DNA from 3 places in the Streptomyces sp. NPDC016851 genome. Region 1 is predicted to be linked to each of the others. Evidence: riboswitches for the same ligand, from Rfam matches in the RefSeq annotation. Region 1 holds a riboswitch; each other region holds the start of a gene.
What was found. Region 1 has a riboswitch for cobalamin ahead of ACZ3I3_RS13115 (ribonucleoside-diphosphate reductase subunit alpha). Riboswitches for the same ligand answer to the same signal wherever they lie in the genome.
Positions count from the first base shown of each region.

Region 2: linked by a shared signal. The riboswitch ahead of ACZ3I3_RS30315 (ABC transporter substrate-binding protein) and the one ahead of ACZ3I3_RS13115 (ribonucleoside-diphosphate reductase subunit alpha) in region 1 are both predicted to bind cobalamin.
Region 3: linked by a shared signal. The riboswitch ahead of ACZ3I3_RS15710 (energy-coupling factor ABC transporter permease) and the one ahead of ACZ3I3_RS13115 (ribonucleoside-diphosphate reductase subunit alpha) in region 1 are both predicted to bind cobalamin.

Region 1 covers NZ_JBVHEP010000006.1:329,338-336,545, reverse strand. The annotation lists gene ACZ3I3_RS13135 (GntR family transcriptional regulator) at 1-207, shown strand, start outside; gene ACZ3I3_RS13130 (DUF3311 domain-containing protein) at 350-616, shown strand; gene mctP (monocarboxylate uptake permease MctP) at 613-2,241, shown strand; gene ACZ3I3_RS13120 (GNAT family N-acetyltransferase) at 2,314-2,820, shown strand; cobalamin riboswitch at 2,873-3,001, shown strand; gene ACZ3I3_RS13115 (ribonucleoside-diphosphate reductase subunit alpha) at 3,123-5,480, shown strand; gene ACZ3I3_RS13110 (ribonucleotide-diphosphate reductase subunit beta) at 5,480-6,487, shown strand; gene ACZ3I3_RS13105 (GlxA family transcriptional regulator) at 6,736-7,208, shown strand, end outside.
Region 2 covers NZ_JBVHEP010000022.1:90,917-98,124, forward strand. The annotation lists gene ACZ3I3_RS30300 (hypothetical protein) at 1-1,587, shown strand, start outside; gene ACZ3I3_RS30305 (APC family permease) at 1,600-3,240, opposite strand; gene ACZ3I3_RS30310 (CoA-binding protein) at 3,375-3,803, opposite strand; cobalamin riboswitch at 3,885-4,074, shown strand; gene ACZ3I3_RS30315 (ABC transporter substrate-binding protein) at 4,145-5,161, shown strand; gene ACZ3I3_RS30320 (FecCD family ABC transporter permease) at 5,158-6,171, shown strand; gene ACZ3I3_RS30325 (ABC transporter ATP-binding protein) at 6,168-6,968, shown strand.
Region 3 covers NZ_JBVHEP010000008.1:251,149-258,356, forward strand. The annotation lists gene ACZ3I3_RS15685 (nuclear transport factor 2 family protein) at 1-255, shown strand, start outside; gene ACZ3I3_RS15690 (GNAT family N-acetyltransferase) at 276-812, shown strand; gene ACZ3I3_RS15695 (ABC transporter permease subunit) at 839-2,725, shown strand; gene ACZ3I3_RS15700 (MDR family MFS transporter) at 2,722-4,050, shown strand; gene ACZ3I3_RS15705 (serine/threonine-protein kinase) at 4,366-5,838, shown strand; cobalamin riboswitch at 5,929-6,113, shown strand; gene ACZ3I3_RS15710 (energy-coupling factor ABC transporter permease) at 6,144-6,845, shown strand; gene ACZ3I3_RS15715 (energy-coupling factor ABC transporter substrate-binding protein) at 6,842-7,208, shown strand, end outside.

The DNA of each region.
Region 1 (7,208 bases):
CATCTCGCGGAGGCCGAGGAGACCATCGAGACTTCGCTGGCCACACCGCGCGAGGCCGGCCTGCTCGGCACGGACGTCGGCCTGCCGATGCTGATGCTCTCCCGGCACTCACTGGACCGGGACGGCCAGCCGGTGGAGTGGGTGCGGTCGGTGTACCGGGGGGACCGGTACAAGTTCGTGGCGCGTCTGAAGCGTCCCCAGGAGTAGCGCGCGCGGGGCGGTGCGACTGCTGCTGAGCTCGGTTTCTTTTGGGTACCGCATTACGGACGAGGGGTTCCGTTCCCGCCGCACCCTGACCTAGATTGCCTGCGCATTGCACAGGTGATCACTGAGGGGACGGAGCCGCCTGATGTCGCAAGCCCCAGAAGCCGGCAGAGGGGCGACGGTGACGCCGATGCGCGTCGTCATCGCTCTCTGCCTCATAGCGCCCTTCGTGGCCATGTTGTGGGTCGGCTCGTACGCCAAGACCGACCCGGCCTTCATCGGGATCCCGTTCTTCTACTGGTACCAGATGGCGTGGGTGCTGATCTCCACGGCGCTGACGATGATCGCCTACAAGCTGTGGCAGCGTGACCAGCGCGCCCGCTCTGCCGCGAAGGGCGGTGCGTCGCAGTGAAGGACGGCGTGAACGGCGTCGCACTCGCCGTCTTCATCTTCTTCTTCCTGGCCGTCACGGTCATGGGCTTCCTGGCCGCGCGCTGGCGCAAGGCCGAGAACGAGCACAGCCTCGACGAATGGGGCCTGGGCGGCCGCTCGTTCGGCACCTGGGTCACCTGGTTCCTGCTGGGCGGCGACCTGTACACGGCGTACACCTTCGTGGCCGTACCGGCGGCGATCTACGCGGCGGGCGCGGCCGGCTTCTTCGCGGTGCCCTACACGATCCTCGTCTACCCGCTGATCTTCACGTTTCTGCCCCGCCTGTGGTCGGTCTCGCACAAGCACGGGTACGTGACGACGTCCGACTTCGTGCGCGGCCGGTTCGGCTCGAAGGGCCTGTCGCTGGCGGTGGCCGTGACCGGCATCCTGGCCACGATGCCGTACATCGCGCTCCAACTGGTCGGCATCCAGGCCGTGCTGGACGTCATGGGCGTCGGCGGCGGTGAGGACACCAACTGGTTCATCAAGGACCTGCCCCTGCTGATCGCCTTCGGTGTGCTGGCGGCGTACACGTACTCGTCAGGTCTGCGTGCACCGGCGCTGATCGCGTTCGTGAAGGACACCCTGATCTACATCGTCATCGCGGTGGCGATCATCTACATCCCGATCAAGCTGGGCGGCTTCGACGAGATCTTCGCCAAGGCCGGCGAGGCGTACGGTCAGACCAACCCGGCGACGGGCGCTCCGCGCGGTGCGCTGGTGCCGGCGGAAGCGGGGCAGTGGACGTACGCCACGCTGGCGCTGGGCTCCGCGCTCGCGCTCTTCATGTACCCGCACTCGATCACGGCGACGCTGTCCTCGAAGAGCCGTGAGGTGATCCGCCGCAACACCACGATCCTGCCGCTGTACTCGCTGATGCTGGGCCTGCTCGCCCTGCTCGGCTTCATGGCGATCGCGGCCGGGATCAAGGTGCAGAACGGGCAGCTGGCCATCCCGCAGCTGTTCGAGACCATGTTCCCGGACTGGTTCGCGGGCGTGGCCTTCGCGGCGATCGGCATCGGGGCCCTGGTCCCGGCGGCCATCATGTCCATCGCGGCCGCGAACCTCTTCACCCGCAACATCTACAAGGACTTCATCAAGCCGGACGCCACGCCGGCCCAGGAGACCAAGGTCTCCAAGCTGGTGTCGCTGCTGGTGAAGGTGGGCGCGCTGGCCTTCGTCCTCACCATGGACAAGACGGTCGCCATCAACTTCCAGCTGCTGGGCGGCATCTGGATCCTGCAGACCTTCCCGGCCCTGGTGGGTGGCCTGTTCACCCGCTGGTTCCACCGCTGGGCGCTGCTCGCGGGCTGGGCGGTCGGCATGGTCTACGGCACGGCCGCGGCGTACGGCGTCGCCTCGCCGACCCAGAAGCACTTCGGCGGCTCGTCGAAGGAGATCCCGGGCATCGGCGAGATCGGCTACATCGGCCTCACGGCGTTCGTCCTGAACGTCGTCGTCACCGTCGTCCTGACCTTCGTCCTCAGGGCCCTGAAGGCCCCCGACGGCATCGACGAGACCAAGCCGGAGGACTACACGGCGGACGCGGGCGACCCCGGCGTCCAGGTGGAGCTTCCGCCGGCGACGGCGGGCACCTCGCACTGACTCGCAGGTGACAGCGGGCCGTCGGTGAGAAACCGGCGGCCCGTTGTCGTACCCGTCCCGCACACTCGGACCATGGACATCCTCATCCGGCGGGTGAAGCCCGCCGAACACGCCGCCCTCGGCGAGATCACCGCCCAGGCCTACCTGAAGGACGGCCTCCTCGACTTCGGGGAGAGCGACGAATACCTCGGCGAACTCAGGGACGTGGCCAAGCGGGCCACCGCCGCGGACGTCCTGGTGGCCACCCAAGGCGAACACCTCCTCGGTGGCGTCACCTTCGTCCCCTCCGGCGGTCCCATGGCCGACATCGCCCGGCCCTCGGAAGCCGAGATACGGATGCTCGCCGTCGCCCACGAGGCCCGCGGGCGCGGCGCCGGACAAGCCCTCGTCCGCGCCTGCGTCGACCGCGCCCGTGCGACGGACGGCTGTGTCCGCGTCGTCCTGTCCACACAGCGCACCATGCACTCCGCTCACCGCATCTACGAACGCCTCGGCTTCGTCCGTACCCCGGAGCGCGACTGGAACCCGATTCCGGAGCTCGCCGACATCACTCTCCTCACCTACGAGTTGACACTGTGAAACCGTCGCGACACTACATCTAGGGGTGCTTTTGCCACCCGGCACAAGATGTATGCTCGTGCTCGCTGTCGCCGCAGGGGAATCCGGTGCGAATCCGGAACTGTCCCGCAACGGTGTACCCATGCCTTTTTATGCCTGCATGGGAGTCAGTCCGAGGACCTGCCGACAGCGCGCCCGGCCGTCCGGCCGGTGTGCCTGACGTCCGGGCCTCGTGGAATGGGCCGGTGGACGCGACGCCGCGTGCGCTCGCGTGCTGCCCCCTGCCCTGCGAGGCCCCCGTGCCGAGCGAGGGAGAGCCCCACGTGACCATCGCGCCAGCCGATCCGGTCTCAGCCGCCGAAGAAGAGCACGACGGTCCTGGTGCCGCGCTGCTGCGGACCCTGACCGAGCTGACCGCCGACCTGCCCGACGCCGACCCCGGCCGGGTCGCCGCCGCCGCGCTGCGCGGCCGGTCCGCGCGGGCCGACGAGTCGGAGTTGCGCGAGCTGGCGACCGAGGCGGCCGCCGGCCTCATCTCCGAGGATCCCGCCTACTCCCGGCTGGCCGCGCGCCTGCTGACGATCGGCATCCGCGCCGAGGCCGCCTCGCAGGGCGTCACGTGCTTCACCGAGTCCGTCGCGGTGGGGCACCGGGAGGGCCTCATCGCCGACCGGACCGCCGAGTTCGTGCGCGTCCACGCCGCCCGTCTCGACGCCCTGATCGACACGGCCGCCGACGACCGCTTCGGCTACTTCGGCCTGCGCACGCTGCACAGCCGCTACCTGCTCCGCCACCCGATCACCCGCAAGGTGATCGAGACGCCCCAGCACTTCATGCTGCGCGTCGCCGCCGGTCTCGCCGAGGACAACACCCGCCGCTCCGTCGACGAAGTAGCCGCGCTCTACGGGCTGATGAGCCGCCTCGACTACCTCCCCTCCTCCCCCACCCTCTTCAACTCCGGCACGCGGCACCCCCAGATGTCGTCCTGCTACCTCCTCGACTCCCCCAAGGACGAGCTGGACTCGATCTACGACCGCTACCACCAGGTGGCGCGGCTGTCGAAGCACGCCGGCGGCATCGGCATCGCGTACTCCCGCATCCGTGCGCGCGGTTCGCTGATCCGCGGCACCAACGGCCACTCCAACGGCATCGTCCCGTTCCTGAAGACCCTCGACGCCTCGGTCGCCGCCGTGAACCAGGGCGGCCGCCGCAAGGGCGCAGCCGCGGTCTACCTGGAGACCTGGCACTCCGACATCGAGGAGTTCCTGGAGCTGCGCGACAACACCGGCGAGGACGCCCGCCGCACCCACAACCTGAACCTCGCGCACTGGGTGCCCGACGAGTTCATGCGGCGGGTGAACGCCGACGCGCCGTGGTCGCTGTTCTCCCCGTCGGACGTGCCCGAGCTGGCCGACCTGTGGGGCGAGGAGTTCGACGCCGCGTACCGGGCGGCCGAGGCGAAGGGCCTGGCGAAGAAGACCCTGCCGGCCCGCGAGCTGTACGGCCGCATGATGCGCACTCTCGCGCAGACCGGCAACGGCTGGATGACCTTCAAGGACGCCGCCAACCGCACCGCCAACCAGACGGCCGAGCCGGGCCACGTCGTCCACTCCTCCAACCTCTGCACGGAGATCCTGGAGGTCACCAGCGACGGCGAGACGGCGGTCTGCAACCTGGGGTCGGTCAACCTCGGCGCGCTCGTCGACCAGGCCGGCGGGGACATCGACTGGGAGCGGCTGGACGAAACCGTCCGCACCGCCGTGACGTTCCTCGACCGGGTCGTGGACATCAACTTCTACCCGACCGAGCAGGCGGGCCGTTCCAACGCCAGGTGGCGCCCCGTCGGCCTCGGAGTCATGGGCCTCCAGGACGTCTTCTTCAAGCTGCGCCTGCCCTTCGACTCGCCCGAGGCCAAGGCGCTCTCCACCCGCATCGCCGAGCGCATCATGCTCGCCGCCTACGAGGTCTCCGCCGATCTCGCCGAGCGCAACGGCCCGTTGCCGGCCTGGGAGAAGACCCGCACGGCCAAGGGGGTGCTCCACCCCGACCACTACGACGTGGAGCTGACCTGGCCGGAGCGCTGGGCGGCCCTGCGCGAGCGCGTCGCCGCGACCGGCATGCGCAACTCCCTGCTCCTCGCCATCGCGCCGACGGCCACGATCGCCTCGATCGCGGGCGTGTACGAGTGCATCGAGCCGCAGGTGTCCAACCTGTTCAAGCGCGAGACGCTGTCCGGTGAGTTCCTCCAGGTCAACTCCTACCTGGTGCAGGAGCTCAAGCGGCTCGGCGTGTGGGACGCACGCAGCCGGGAGGCCCTGCGCGAGGCCAACGGCTCGGTGCAGGACTTCGCCTGGATCCCCGAGGACGTGCGCGCCCTCTACCGCACGGCGTGGGAGATCCCGCAGCGCGGCCTGATCGACATGGCGGCGGCCAGGACCCCGTTCCTGGACCAGTCACAGTCCCTGAACCTCTTCATGGAGACGCCGACCATCGGCAAGCTCTCCTCGATGTACGCCTACGCCTGGAAGTCCGGGCTGAAGACGACGTACTACCTGCGTTCGCGCCCGGCGACCCGCATCGCCCGCGCGGCCCAGGCCGCTGTCCCCGGGCAGGCCACCCCGGACCCCGACGCGGTCGCCTGCTCCCTGGAAAACCCCGAGTCCTGCGAGGCCTGCCAGTAATGAGCACCCAGAACCTTCTCGACCCCGGCTTCGAGCTGACCCTCCGCCCCATGCGCTACCCGGACTTCTACGAGCGCTACCGGGACGCCATCAAGAACACCTGGACCGTGGAGGAGGTCGACCTCCACTCGGACGTCGCCGACCTCGCCAAGCTCTCCCCCGCGGAGCAGCACCTGATCGGCCGGCTGGTCGCGTTCTTCGCCACGGGCGACTCGATCGTCGCCAACAACCTGGTGCTGACGCTGTACAAGCACATCAACTCCCCCGAGGCGCGGCTGTATCTGAGCCGCCAGCTCTTCGAGGAGGCCGTGCACGTCCAGTTCTACCTGACGCTCCTGGACACCTATCTCCCCGACCACGACGACCGGGCGGCGGCCTTCGCGGCCGTGGAGAACATCCCCTCCATCCGCGAGAAGGCCGGGTTCTGCTTCAAGTGGATGGACTCGGTGGACCAGCTGGACCGGCTGGAGACGCAGGCCGACCGCCGCCGTTTCCTGCTGAACCTGATCTGCTTCGCGGCCTGCATCGAGGGCCTGTTCTTCTACGGTGCCTTCGCGTACGTGTACTGGTTCCGCAGCCGGGGCCTGCTGCACGGTCTGGCCACCGGCACCAACTGGGTGTTCCGCGACGAGACGATGCACATGTCGTTCGCCTTCGACGTGGTCGACACCGTCCGCAAGGAGGAGCCGGAGCTGTTCGACGACCGGCTCCAGCAGGAGGTGACGGACATGCTCCGCGAGGCCGTCGAGGCCGAGCTGCAGTTCGCGCGCGACCTGTGCGGGGACGGCCTCCCGGGCATGAACACCGAGTCGATGCGGCAGTACCTGGAGTGCGTCGCCGACCAGCGGCTCACCCGCCTGGGCTTCGCTCCGGTCTACGGCTCCGAGAACCCCTTCTCCTTCATGGAGCTCCAGGGGGTTCAGGAGCTGACCAACTTCTTCGAGCGGCGGCCCTCCGCGTACCAGGTGGCGGTGGAGGGCACCGTCGACCTGGACGAGGACTTCTGAGGCAGCTCGCCTTCGCGGGCCTCCTGGGCCTCCCTGATCTGACGGTCGACGCGCCGGTCGCGGACGATACCGATCACTGACGGGAGGACCAGGAGGACCAGCATCCCGAGTACGAAGATCATTGCGATGAGTGTCTGTACCTGGTTCGTGTCCATGGACACCACTGTCGCGCCGATGACTCCTTACCGTGAGTGGCAGTACTGCCGGAGACCCTCGAATTACTGCCACTGACGAGGCACACTGGAGACATGCTCCAGAACGTGGCGGTCGTCCTCCTCGACGGCGTGAACCCCTTCGAACTCGGTGTGGTGTGCGAGGTGTTCGGCACCGACCGCAGCGACGACGGCCTGCCGGTGTACGACTTCGCCGTGGCCTCGGCCGAGGGCCCGGCCCTGCGCATGAACTCCGGCGTCTCACTCCAGGTGGAGCACGGCTTGGAGCGGCTGGAGACGGCCGATCTGATCGCCGTGCCGGCCGGGCACAGCTACGCGTCCCGTGAGTTCCCGCCGGAGCTCCTGGACGCCCTGCGGCGTGGGGTCGCCCGCGGCGCCCGGGTGCTCAGCGTCTGCTCCGGCGCCTTCGTGCTCGCCGCTGCCGGGCTGCTGGACGACCGCCGCTGTGCCGTGCACTGGAAGCACGCGCAGGACCTCGCCCGGAAGTACCCCCGGGCGGTCGTGGAGCCGGACGTGCTCTACGTCGACGAGGACCCGGTGATCACCTC
Region 2 (7,208 bases), on a different contig from region 1:
GATCGGGCCGTGGCCTACGCCCGCGCGATCGCCACCGCCGAGTGGCAGCCGCTCTCCAAGGACCGCTACTCGGCCCTCGTGCTCGTCGCCCACCGGCGCGTCGACGCAGGCGACCTCGAAATGGCCCGCGCGATCCTGGACGAGGCGCTGCACGCCGCCGAAGAGGTTCCGCCCGTGGCCGACCCGCCGCTGTGGGGCTTCTACCACCTTGCGGGGGAAGGGGGCGCCGCGGCCCGGGGAAACGCCGTCAGCGACCCCATGGCCGAAATCCCCATGGTGATGAACCACACCAACGACTGGCAGCGGCTCGTCGAACAGCGCTTCTACAGCGACCCGTCGGACGTCCTGCGCGCCATGACGCCCAGCACCTGGTCGGTCGGCCACCCGTACTCCTGGGCCCGTACGATCCGCTGCTTCGCCGAGGCCGTCGCCGTACGGGACCTGAACCGCGCCCGTACGCTCGTGCACGCCCTGACCGATCCCGGCGAGCGGGTCGTCGGGCTCGCCGGGCTCTTCGGGATCGCCGCCGCCGGAGCGGACCGGGCGGCGGCCGACCGGCTGTGGGCCGAGTTCGGACAGGCGTACGCCGCGATACCCCGGTACGAGTGGAACCTGCCGCAGCAGCAGGACGGGCCCCTGGCCTATGTGCGCCCCGACCACCGCAGCAGATTCGAGGCCGGGGTGCGGCTCCTGCCGTGGGAGGCCGACCCGGCCATGGCCTTCCTGGGCACCGACGGCACTCCGTACCTGCTGTCCATGTTCCAATTCGCCTTCGGCGCCGACGCCTCCCGCCGCTACGCGTTCGACGTGCTGAACGGCCGGCAGCCCTACCCGCCGTTCGCCCACGTGCACCGCTCCCTGCTCCGGATGCCCCTGGACGTCCACGGGCCGCTGCTCACCGGTGTGATGCTCGCCCCGGCCATCGTCAACGAGCGCCTCGCGACCGCGTTGGGCGCGCCCCCGGCCGTCGAGTCCCCGCCGGTCCTGGAGGACGAGCTGTACGCGGCCTACCTGGACACGGCTCTCCTCGGCCCGGAGGCCGGAGCCGCACGGGTGCGGCCGCTGCTGGACTCGCCGAGGCTTCCGGCCGTGGCGGCGCTGGCGGCCCGCACGGCCGAGACCCACGGTGCGGACCATCCGGCCGTGGCCGCGCTGTGCGCCGACGTCGTGGCCGCGGCGGAGCGGGCCGAACCCGCCCAGCACGTGGTGACGTTGCTGCAACTGGCCCGGTCCCCGGCCACGGCCGGCCTGGTCGACGCGGAGGACCTGCTGGAGCGGACGCTCGCCCTCTCCGACGATCCCTGGGAACGCGTGGAGCGTGACGAGGCGCTGCGCGAGCTGTTCGCCATCCTCCTGGCCAGGTCTCCTGCGGCCGCACTGCGCCTGCTGTACGACCGGACTGCCGACGCCTGGGCCATGGTGACGGCGATGCTGGAGAACGCCGTCGCCCCGCTCCTCGATGCCCTGGGCCCGGACGCTCCGCTGCTGCTCCACCGGGCCCTGCGGCGTGCCGTGGCCTGCGTGTCGGCGCGGGGCCGCACGGACGTGTCGTCGATCGACGGTGTCCGTACGGCCCTCGGCGACTGACCGGGCAGGCGGTCAGTGGACGGCCACCCCAGTGACGGCCACCTCCCCGATGCTCCGCTCGATCTCCTCCGGCCGGGACGCCGACGCCCTGGCCCAGTAGTAGATCGCCAGCGAGAACACCGTGATGACCGCGATGTCCCACCACAGTCCGATGTGTCCCTGTCCGCCGAAGCCGCCCTGCCAGGAGATGACGCCCATGCCCAGCAGGTAGACGGGCAGCCACTGGGCGGCCCTCCAGTCGAGCCGGGGTGCGTCGGGCAGGCCCTTGCGGGTGGCGTACCAGGCGTATCCGCCGAGCAGGACGTAGCCGAGGACGATGGCCACACCCAGCCGCCACAGGGTGTCCCAGGTCGACCAGTAGATGATGAGGTTGGCCACCACGAAGGACAGCGGGGAGACGACGTTCCCGCCGGGCAGCCGGTAGGGCCGGGCGCGGTGCGGCAGCCGGTCGGCGAAGACGCCGTACGCCAGCGGGGCGCCCGCGTACATCAGCACGCTCGCCGAGGTGATGAAGCCGACCAGCTGCTGCCAGCTGGGGAACGGCAGGAAGCAGACCACGCCGGTCACGAAGGACACGATCAGCCCGAACCACGGCACGCCGCGCGCGTCGGTGCGCGTGAAGATCTTCGGAGCGTAGCCGTTGCGGGCCAGACCGTAGGAGACGCGGGAGGTGGCGGTGGTGTAGATCAGGCCGGTGCCGCCGGGGGAGACGACCGCGTCCAGGTACAGCACCACGCTCAGCCAGCCCAGCCCCAGCAGGGTGGCCAGCCCCGCCCAAGGGCCGCTGATACCGGGGTAGTCGAGCTTGGTCCAGCCGTGCGCGAAGGAGGCGAGCGGCAGGGCGGCGATGAAGACGACCTGGAGCAGGACGTAGATCCCGGCTCCGATGGCGACCGAGCCGAGCGTCGCGCGGGGCAGGTCACGGGCCGGGTCGCGGCTCTCGCCCGCCAGCTGGATCGCCTGCTCGAAGCCCAGCAGGGCGAAGATGATGCCGCTGGAACTGACGGCGCTCAGCACGCCGTGGGCGCCGAACGGGGCGAAGCCGTGCTCGGTGAAGTTGCCCGGGTGGAAGTTGCCCGCCGCGATGATGAAGATCGCGGCCAGCGGCACGGCCACCTTCCACCAGGTGGCCGCGCTGTTGGTGTGCGCCAGGAGCCGCACACCGAGGAAGTTGATCACGACGAACACGGCCATGAGGAGCACGGCGACGACGAACCCGCTCGTCGTCAGCGTCCCGTCCTCGGCGTGCTGGAAGCCCTGCGCCCAGTGCCAGTGCCCGGCGTAGCCGATCATGGCCTCGACCTCGATCGGTGCCACGGTCGCCGCCTGGAGCCAGGAGAACCAGCCGAACGACATGCCGGCCAGTCCGCCGAACGCGTAGTGCGGATACCGCGCCGTGCCGCCCGCGACCGGGAACATGCCGCCGAGTTCCGCGTGCACCAGGGCCAGCAGCACGATCGCGACCGCGCCGATCAGCCACGACAGGATCGCCGCGGGGCCGGCCGCCACGACCGCCTTCTCGGCTCCGTACAGCCACCCGGAGCCGATGATGGAACCGACCGACGCCCACATGAGCCCGATCAGTCCGACGTCCCGGCGCAGTCCGCCCGGACCCCCTTTTACCCCCGCTGCTGCCTGGTCGACGCTCACCATGAATCAAGGGGCCTCTCGTAAAAGAACTCGGTGAGTTCTGCGAGCAAGAGGCCTCAGATTAGGAATCGGTCAACCGGCGGCAGAAGGCGCGTTGTGCAGCCTTGACCGGGCGCGGGCATTTCCTGGAAAGCGCTTCAGGAATTCTGTACGCGGTGATGAGGAAGTCGTGGGATCTCGATCGCCGGGCAGCGGTCCATCACCATCTCCAGGCCCGCGGCACGGGTCCGGTCGTAGGCCGCCTCGTCGATGACGCCGAGCTGGAACCAGACGCCCTTGGCGCCCTTGGCGACCGCCTCGTCCGCCACCGATCCGGCGAGATCGCTGTTCACGAACACGTCCACGACGTCCACGTCGAAGGGGATGTCGGCGAGACTGGCGTACCCCTGCTCGCCGTGCACCGTCTCCGCCTTCGGATGCACGGGCACGACGCGCTTGCCGTAGCGCTGGAGCACCTCGGCCACGCCGTAGGCCGCGCGCCGCTGGTTCGACGACAGGCCCACCACGGCCCAGGTGTCGCCGAGCTCGGTGAGGATCCTGCGGACCGTTGCCTCGTCGCCGTACACCGGTGGCCTCCTGAAGAGTCGCGGAAGAACTGTTGTCCGCACAACGACGTACGGTGCCCGGTGATTCCCCCGCGCCCCCCGTGATAGCTTGCCGAGGCCAGTCGAACCCATGTACGTGGGTCAGGGAATCCGGTGCGAATCCGGAACTGACGCGCAGCGGTGAGGGGGACGGGCGGGGCCTCGGCCACTGGACGTCGCGTGTGACGTCCGGGAAGGCGCTCCGCACCGGACGAACCCGAGTCCGAAGACCTGCTGGCGGCCCCCGCGGCCGTACGCGGCGGGGGAGCACCGTACGACCGGGCTCCGCGATCGAGCCCTCGACGACTGAGGACTGGTTTCCCGTGCCCCTCGCCCGACCCGCCCGTGCCGCCGTCCTGCTCGCGGCCGGCTCCCTGCTCCTGGCCGGCTGCGGAGACCCGCCGGCCACCACGGCGAAAGCCGCCGTCACGCTCGACAACTGCGGCCACGAGGTGCGCGTGAAGGCCCCGCCGAAACACGCCGTCTCCCTCAACCAGGGCACCACCGAGATCCTGCTCTCCCTGGGCCTCGCCGACCGTCTCGCGGGCACGGCCACCTGGACCGACCCCGTGATGAAGGGGCTGGCGAAAGCCAACGCCAAGGTGCCGCGCATCGCCGACAACAACCCGTCCTTCGAACGGGTCCTGGACACCGGCCCCGACTTCGTCACGGCGTCCTTCGTCTCCACCCTCGGCCAGGGCGGCGTCGCCACCCGCGAGCAGTTCGAGAAGCTCGGCGTCCCCACGTACGTCTCCCCGTCGGACTGCGCCGGCAAGGACAACTCCGGCGACGGGGACGGCGCACGCGCCAAGGCGCTGGGCATCGACACCATCTACGACGAAGTGCGCGACCTGGCCACCGTGTTCGGGGTGCCGGACCGGGGCGACAAGCTCGTGGCCTCCCTGCAGCGGCGCACGGCGAAGGCCACGCGGGGCATCCAGGCCTCCGACGTCACCCTCCTGTACTGGTTCGCCAACTCCGAGTCGCCCTACATGGCGGGCTGTTGCGGAGCGCCCGGCATCATCACCCGGGCCCTCGGCGCGAAGAACGTCTTCGGCGACACGCACGAGGAGTGGCCGCAGATCAACTGGGAGACGGTCGCCGAACGCGACCCCGACGTCCTCGTCATCGGCGATCTCACCCGCAAGTCGCAGACCGCCGAGTCGGCCGCGAAGAAGATCGCCTTCCTGGAGTCCAACCCGGTCACCAGGAACATGGACGCGGTCAGGCACAAGCGGTACGTGCTGCTCAGCGGGCAGGCCATGAACCCGACCATCCGCACCGTCGAGGGCGTGGAACAGGTCGCCGCCGGACTGCGCGAGTTCGGGCTCGTGAAGTGACCGTCCGCGGGCTCGGGTTCGGTGCCGCTGGGGTCCTGCTGCTGGCCGTCTCCCTGGCCCTGGCGATCACCGTCGGCCCGGCCGACATCCGGATCGCGGACGTCTGGTCCGCCGTCGCGGCCCATCTCGGACTCGGCAGCTCGGACCTGACGCCGATCCGCGACGGGATCGTCTGGCAGCTGCGGCTGCCGCGCACCCTGCTCGCGGCCGTGTGCGGGGCCGGACTGGCCGTCTGCGGGGCGGTGATGCAGTCGCTGCTGCGCAACCCGCTCGCCGACCCGTTCGTGCTCGGGGTGTCCTCCGGCGCCTCCACCGGCGCGGTCGTGGTCGTCGTCCTGGGCGTGGGCGGCGGCGCCGTCTCGGTGTCCGCGGGCGCGTTCCTCGGCGCCCTGGTGTCCTTCGCGCTGGTGCTGCTGCTCAGCCACACCCTCGGCGGCACCACCGACCGGGTCGTCCTCGCGGGCGTCGCCGCCATGCAGCTCTTCTCCGCGCTCACCTCCTTCGTCGTGATGACCGCCGCCGACGCCGAGACGACCCGGGGCGTGCTGTTCTGGCTCCTCGGCTCGCTCGGCGGCGCGGGCTGGACCGACGTGTGGCTGTGCCTGGGCGTCCTGGCCGTGGCGCTGGTGGTGTGCCTGTCGTACGCCCGTACCCTCGACGCCTTCGCCTTCGGGCAGGACGCGGCGGCGGCGCTCGGGGTGTCCGTGGCCCGCACCCGCCTGGTGCTGCTGTGCGTCACGGCCCTGCTCACGGCCGCGCTGGTCAGCTCGGCCGGGGCGATCGGCTTCGTCGGACTGGTCCTGCCGCACGCCGCGCGGGCCGTGGCCGGTCCCGGGCACGCCCGGCTGCTGCCGGTCACGGCCCTCGCCGGAGCGGTGTTCCTGGTGTGGGTGGACACCCTCGCCCGTACGGTGCTGGACCCCCAGGAGGTGCCGGTGGGAGTCGTGACGTCGCTGATCGGGGTGCCGGCGTTCGTGGTGGTGCTGTACCGGACGCGGAGGGTGCGGTGAGCGGGGTGGGGGCGGCGAAGAGCGGTGCCGGACTGCGGGCCGACCGGGTCGGTCGCCGTGCCGACGGGCGTCTCATCCTCGACGGTGTCGTCCTCGTGCCCGAGACCGGTTCCACCGTCGGCGTCCTCGGCCCGAACGGCTCCGGCAAGTCCACGCTGCTGCGGCTGCTGGCGGGGTTGCTCACGCCGACCGCCGGAGTCGTCACCCTCGACGGCACGCCGCTGGGCGACCTGCCCCGCCGCACCGTCGCCCGCCGCCTCGCGGTGGTCGAGCAGCAGGCCGACACGCAGGTCGAGTTGACGGTGGTGGACGTCGTACGGCTGGGCCGTGTGCCGCACCGCCGCGCCTGGACGCCCGGCTCGGCGGACGACGAACGGGCCGTGCGCGAGGCCCTGAAGCGCGCCGGCCTCGCCGACCGCGCCGACCAGCCCTGGCACACCCTCTCGGGCGGCGAACGCCAGCGGGCGCAGATCGCCCGCGCGCTCGCCCAGGAACCCCGCGAACTCCTCCTGGACGAGCCCACGAACCACCTCGACATCCATCACCAGCTCGATCTGCTCGCCCTGGTCACCGGCCTGCCGGTCACCACCGTCGTCGCCCTGCACGACCTCAACCTCGCGGCGATGTACTGCGACGAGGTCGTCGTCCTGAGCGCGGGGCGGGTCGTGGCGGGTGGCCCTCCCGGCGATGTCCTGACCGAGGAACTCATCGCCGAGGTGTACGGCGTACGGGCCGCCGTCACCCGTGACGGCCCCGAGCAGCGGCCGCACGTGCGGTTCCTGGGGACGATGGGCTGAGGGGCCGGCGGGCCGGCGGGAGGCGGGCGGGGTGGGCGATTCACGCCATGGTGGTTCGAGCGGCTGGACGGCGGACGGCCGGGCTGTGCGAGGCCGGTGCGTGTGGGCTGGGCGTCGCGTCACGGTGGCCGGACCGGCCGGCGTGTCATTGGCCGGCACGTCTGGGCGCGGTGGTCGGGTTCGGCGGGTGGGTCGTCGGTGAGGGTGGCTTCCGCCGTGGTGGCCTGGCCTGGCGGGTGG
Region 3 (7,208 bases), on a different contig from region 1:
ATCGACCCGAAGGAGAAGTTTCTCTCCCTCGTGCGCTCCGGAGACCTCACCCACTCGGCGATGGACCTCAGGACCCGCCCCAGGGTCCGCGTCTACGGCGACACGGCCCTGGTCACCGGGCGCGTGACGAACACGGCCCACTTCCGGGGCGAGCGGTACGACGCCGACGAGTGGACGACCGACGTGTTCGTGAAGCGGGACGGTCGCTGGCTGTGTGTGCTGAGCCACGTCACCTCGGCATTCTCGGCCGCATAGCTATTGCATATGATGTGCAAATGCACGACTACAGCATCAGGGCGGCCACGGCGGAGGACATCGGCGGGGCTCGGGCGGTGATGCTCGACGCGGTATACCACGACTTCGGGACGGGGTACGTGCCGGGCTGGCACGCCGACATCATCGATCCCGCGTCCTTCTACCTCGCACCGCCGCGGCACACGCTCCTGGTCGCCGTGGACGAGCGGGACGGGACGGTGGCGGCCACGGCGGCGCTGGACGCGCGCGGCCCGGCGCATCCGCCGAACCCGCGCTGGCTGGCTGAGCGATTCCCCTCGGGCGAGACGGCACAGCTCCGGCGGGTGTACGTGCGCCCCGAGCACCGGCGGCGGGGCCTGGCCCGGCGGCTGGTGGAGGGTCTGCTGGACTTCGCGCGGGCCGACGGTGGTTACCGGTCCGTGTATCTGCACACGTATCCGCACTCGCCCGGCGCGTTGGGCCTGTGGCGGACCCTGGGCAAGGTCGTGTGCGACGAGCGGGAAGAAGTGCCCGGCGGCGGCAGCGGCGTGGTGCACTTCGAGATCCCCTTCGCCTGAGCGACACGACGACGCTGGACGCCTCGATGTCATCCCTGTCCAAGGCCCTGGCCGCCCTGCGCGTGCTCGCGCGCGGCGGCGGCCCGACGCTGCTGTGGCGGGTCGTGCTCACAGCCGGCCTGGTGGGCGCGATCGGCCTGCTGCCGTGGCTGTCGCGCACCGATCCGGCGCTGACCATCCTCAAGTCCCGCTCGGCGGACCGCGACCCGACACCCGAGACGCTGGCCGCCATCCGCGACGAACTCGGGCTCGGCGACGGCCCGTCGGCCCTGCTCGGCCACTGGCTGGGCGGGCTGCTGCACGGGGACGCGGGCACCTCGTGGGTGTCCGGCGCCCCGGTGCTGCCCTCCGTCGCGCCGGCGCTCGGCGTGTCGTTGCTGCTGATGTCCGGCGCCCTCGTCGTCGCCGCGGTCACGGTGAGCGCCGTGTGCGCCCGTACGCTCCGGCTCGGCGCGCGGGGCCGGCTCGGCGCGCGCGGGGCCGGAGGCACGGCGACCGCGGTGCTGGCCGCGCTGCCCGAGTTCCTCGTCGCCTCGGTGCTCGCCGCGGTGATCGGCGTGCACCTGGGCTGGCTGCCGGCCCTGGGCTGGTACGGGCCGCAGTGGATGGTGCTGCCCTCGCTGGCCCTCGGTCTGCCCGCCGGCGCGGTCCTCGGGCGGATGCTGGACGACCTGCTGCCCGGCGCGTTCGCCGAACCCTGGGCGCCGGCCGCCGCGGCCCGCGGGGTCCCGCCGAAGTCCGTGGCACGGCAGGCCCTGCGCCGCTGTGTGCCCGGACTGCTGCCCAACCTCGGCCTGTTCGTGGTCGGTCTGACCGGCGGATCCGTCGCCGTCGAGCAGATCTTCGACATCCCCGGCCTGGGCCGGTTCACCCTGCAGGCCGCGCTCGCCCAGGACCTGCCAGCGCTGCAGACCGGCACGCTCGCCCTCGTCCTGCTCGCGGCCACCGCCGGCGCCCTCGCCCGGCTCGCGGCCCGGCTGCTGATCGGGCCCGCGCTGCGCGACGGTGCCCTGCGCTCCCTGCACCGGCCGGCCGCACCCGCGCCCCGCGCCCAGCCCCTGCTGTACGGGGCGCTGCTCGCCACCGTCATCGGCCTCGGCCTGCCGCGTGACGCGCTCGCCCTGGACACCCTCGCCCGGCTGCAAGGCCCCTCCCCGGCACACCCGTTCGGGACGGACGCGCTGGGCCGGGACGTCCTCGCCCGGGTCGCCCACGGCGCGCTGAACACCCTCGGCACGGCGCTCGCGGTGAGCGCCGCGGCCCTGGTCGCCGGGCTGCTGCTGGGGCTGCTGCCGCGGCTGTCCGGGCCGCTGGTCGACACCGTCAGCGCCGTACCGCCCGTCCTGGCCGGGCTCCTCGTCACGGGCATCACGGGCAGCGGCCCCTGGGCGCCCGCCCTCGCCGTCGGCGTCGTGGCCTGGTCCCCGCTGGCCGCGCACACGTCCTCCCTGCTGCGTCAGGAGCGTGCGACCACCCACCTGGCCGCCACCCGTGCGCTCGGCGCCGGGCGGTGGTACCTCCTCCGGCACGAACTGCTGCCCGCCGTCCTGCCGCCGGTGGCCCGGCACGCCCTGCTCCGGCTGCCCGGCGTCGCGCTGGGCCTCGCCGCGCTCGGCTTCCTCGGTCTGGGCGCGCAGCCGCCGTCCCCCGAGTGGGGTCTGCTGCTCGCCGAGAACCAACCGTACGCCGAGCGCGCCCCCTGGGCCGTCCTCTTCCCCGCCGCCGTACTCGCCCTGCTCGGTGCCCTCGCGGTGACGGCCGCCGGCGGCGTGCGACTGCCCCGGCGGCGCGGGCGGGCCGGCAGCCCGGAGCAGCCGCCCGGCGACCTGGTCGTGCCCGCCCCGCGGCAGCGGCCGGACCCCGACGACGCCCTCCCGACCCCCGTGTCCCTCTCACCGAGAGAAGAACGATGACAGGCCTCATATCCCGCGCCCTGACCCGCCGGGCCGCCCCCGCAAACGGCGACAAGACACCCGACGGCTCGACGCCCGGGGCCCCACGCGAGAGCACTTGGCGGCTCTGGCGGGACCTGTCCCCGCTGCTGCGGCTGCTGATCGTGACCCAACTCGCCTTCAACGTCGGCTTCTTCGCCGTGCTGCCGTTCCTCGCCGAGCACCTCGGCACCGCGATCGGCATGGCGGGCTGGCTGGTCGGCTTCGTGCTCGGGCTGCGCACCTTCAGCCAGCAGGGCCTGTTCGTGGTCGGGGGCGCGCTCGTCGACCGTTACGGCGTACGCCCGGTCGTGCTGGCCGGCTGCGTCCTGCGGATCGCCGGGTTCGCGTGGCTCGGGTACGCGCAGGCGACCTGGGCCGTGATCGGGGCGGTTCTGGTGATCGGCTTCGCCGCAGCGCTGTTCTCCCCCGCCGTGGAGTCCGAGGTGGCCCGCCAGGCGGTGGTCTGGGAGGAGGCGGGACACGGCTCACGCACCCGTCTGCTGGCCCTGTTCAGCGTGGCCGGCCAGGCCGGGGCCTTCGTCGGGCCACTGCTCGGCGCGCTGCTGCTCGCCGTCGACTTCCGCACCGCGTGCCTCGCGGGTGCCGCGGTGTTCGTGCTCGTCCTCGCCGGGCACGTGTGGCTGATGCCGCAGCACATCCCCGGCAGGGTCCGGACCCGGGAAAAGGGCGGGGCTCGGGCGCTGCTGCGCAACCGCCGCTTCCTGGCGCTGTGCTGCGCGTACGGCACGTACCTGCTCGCCTACAACCAGCTCTACCTCGCCCTGCCGGACGAGGTGCAGCGCGCGGCGGGCTCCCAGGCGCCGCTGTCCTGGCTGTTCGCCCTGTCCTCGGTGCTGGTGGTGTTCGCTCAGATGCCCGTGACCCGCTGGGCGGGCGACCGGCTCGACCTGCGCCGCTCCATGACCGCCGGGCTGCTGCTGATCGCGTCGGGTTTCGCGGTGGTGGCAGCGGCGCGCCCCGCGGGCTGGACGGGTACGGCCGGGCTGCTGCCGGCGGCGGGCTTCGTCGTGCTGCTCACCGTGGGGCAGATGCTGGTCGTGCCCGCCGCCCGCGCCTGGGTGCCCGACCTCGCCGAGGAGGGCCGGATCGGCCTCTACATGGGTGCGCTGTCGTCCGTCTCGGGCCTGATCGTCCTCGCGGGCAGCGCGGCCACCGGTTCCCTGCTCGACGCGGGCCTCCCGGCCGCCGTGCCCTGGCTGCTCCTCGCGGCCGTACCCGCCCTGGCGGTGGCACTGCTGCCGCGCCGCGAGAAGCGGCCGCTGGGGGCGGCAGCGGCGGCCTGACGACGGGCGCGGGCGCAGGGAGGAAAGGGAGGAAAGAGAGGGAAGAGGGAAGGGACAGCGGCGGCCCGGCCGGTGTCCGGAGGCACGGGGGACAGCGCCGGCAACCCCACGCGCCGCGCCGTCACCCCCGGCGGGACGCTGCTGCGCTCCCCGGTTTCCGGGGCCGTGCCGTCCCAGGGCACCGCACCGGGGAACGATGGTCACGCGGCGCCAGTATCCTGGGTCGGCTGCGGCACCCCCCAACCAACCCCCGCTCCGACGCGGGGAGTTGCGGCCTGCGGCGAGGACCTTCCCAAGAGCATAGGACGAGGACGAGTGCTGCTAGCGGGCCGCTACCGGCTGGACGTTGAGATCGGGCGCGGCGGAATGGGAGAGGTCTGGCGTGCGTACGACGAGACGCTCGCCAGAGCGGTGGCCGTCAAGCTGCTGCTGCCTCAGGACACCGATGCCACGGCGGCCTCCCGGTTCCGTCTGGAGGCGCAGACGGCCGGGCGTCTCAACCACCCCAACGTGGTCGGGGTCCTGGACTTCGGCGAGTACGACAACCGGCTGTACCTGGTGATGGAGCTGGTCGAGGGCGACAGCCTCGCCCGGGTGCTGTCCGCCTCCGGCGCGCTCCCCGCCGAGCAGGTGGCCCGACTCGCCGCGCAGGCCGCCGCCGGACTCGCCGCCGCGCACCAGCAGGGCATCGTGCACCGGGACGTCAAACCCGCCAACCTCCTGCTGGACGCGGGCGGCACCCTCAAGATCGGCGACTTCGGCATCGCGCGATTCCTCGACGACCCGGGCGCCGCGCTCACCGCCACCGGCCAGATCGTCGGCACCGGCCTCTACCTCGCGCCCGAACGGGCCCTGGGCCGGCCCGCGGGTCCCGCCTCCGACATGTACTCCCTGGGGTGCGTGCTCTACCAGCTCCTCAGCGGCCGCCCGCCCTTCCAGGCCGACACCGCCGTCGCGCTCCTGCACCAGCATCTCGACAACACCCCCGTACCGCCCCGGGAACTCGGTGTCTCCGGTCTGCCGCCGGCCTTCGAGAGCTACCTCCTCGCCCTGCTCGCCAAGCAGCCCGAGGACCGGCCCACGGCCCAGCAGGCCGCCGAGTGGTTCGCCGGCGGCGCCTGGCGGGGGCTGCCCGAGCCGCTGCCGGAGGCGGTGCCGCCGGGGCCGGCCTCCGGGAGCGGGCCGTACGCGTCGTCCCCGGGGCCGGCCGCCGCGACCGGGCCGTACTCGGCGTCCCGGGGGCCGTCCTCCGGGCCGGGACCGTACGCGGCGGCCGGCACCGGCGCCCCGACCGCGCACGCGCTGCCCACGGGGTCCCGGACCGCCCCGGGCGGGCGTTCCCGTCGCGCCGCGCCGCGCAACGGTCTCGGCAACCACCGGAGAACGGCCGCGGTGGTGGCCGCGGCGGCCGTCTTCCTCGCCGCGATGCTCGCCGGCATGCAGTTGTTCTCGCCCGACGACACCGCGACGGAGGGCACGGAACCCGACGCGTCCCCGTCCGCGAGCAGCCCGGCCGCCCCCTCGCCCGGCGACTCCGCCGACTCCGCCGACCCCCTGGCCTCCGCCCCGGCGGCCGCCACGACTCCGGCCGCCGGCACAGTGGCCGATGTCACCCCCTCCCCCACGGCACCCGACACCCCGACCCTCGCCGAACCGACGCCCGGCCCCACCAGCCCCACTCCGGAAGTGAGCAGCGGCCCGCCGGAGAAGGCGGACAAGCCCCGGCAGGAACAGCCTCCGCGGTCCGAGGAGAACGGGGAGGACGAGGGCGACGAGGGTGACGACTGAGCCCTCCCGCGCCGGTGTGCGAGCGGTCGCCCCTTCACGCGCCCCCTCGCGCGCCCCCTCGGCTGGCTTGTCATGGCCCTTATCTCGGCATTACTGTCACCACGCCTTGGTGAACGGGAAATCCGGTGTGATGCCGGTGCGGCCCTCGCCACTGTGATCGGGAAGTCCGGCTCCAGCCCTCGCGGGCAGCCACTGGGTCCTCACGGACCCGGGAAGGCGGAGTACGGGCGGTGGGACCCGTGAGCCAGGAGACCGGCCAAGGCGCGTCAACCATCCACGAGGTGCTGGAGAGGGTCTGCTGAGCCATGCACATTGCCGAGGGTTTCCTTCCTCCGGCGCACGCCGTCGCCTGGGGCGTCGCGTCCGCGCCGTTCGTCGTCCACGGAGTCCGGTCGCTCACCCGTGAGGTGCGCGAGCACCCCGAGAGCACCCTGCTCCTCGGCGCCTCCGGCGCCTTCACGTTCGTCCTGTCCGCCCTGAAACTGCCGTCCGTCACCGGCAGTTGCTCCCATCCCACCGGCACGGGCCTGGGGGCCATCCTGTTCCGGCCGCCCGCCATGGCGGTGCTGGGCACCATCACCCTGCTCTTCCAGGCGCTGCTGCTCGCGCACGGCGGTCTGACCACGCTCGGCGCCAACGTCTTCTCCATGGCGATCGCCGGCCCCTGGGCGGGTTACGCGGTGTACCGGCTGCTGCGCCGCTACGACGTGCCGCTGATGGTCGCCGTGTTCTCCGCCGCGTTCGTCGCCGACCTGTCCACCTACTGCGTCACGAGCGTGCAGCTGGCGCTCGCGTTCCCCGACCCGGGCAGCGGGTTCCTGGGCGCCCTCGGCAAGTTCGGTTCCATCTTCGCCGTCACCCAGATCCCGCTCGCGGTGAGCGAGGGACTGCTGACGGTGCTCGTGATGCGGCTGCTGGTGCAGTCCAGCAAGGGCGAACTGACCAGGCTGGGTGTGCTCCTCGCCGACAAGCAGTCCCGGAACGAGACCCAGGAGGTGGCCCGATGAGCAGGAACACCAAGATCAACCTCCTGCTGCTGCTCGCCGTGGCCGCGCTCGCCGTGCTGCCGCTCGCGCTCGGCCTCGGCGACCACAAGAAGGAGCCGTTCACGGGCGCCGACGGCGAGGCGGAAACGGCGATCACCGAGATCGAGCCGGACTACAAGCCCTGGTTCTCGCCCCTGTACGAACCGCCGTCCGGTGAGATCGAGTCGGCGCTGTTCTCCCTCCAGGCGGCCATCGGCTCCGGTGTCCTCGCCTACTACTTCGGACTGCGCCGGGGCAGGCGGCAGGGTGAGCGGCGGGCGCTGGAGCGGGAGCGGGACTCCGGGAACCCGGCGGACGGTACCGCCGAGGAGTCCACGGCCGAAG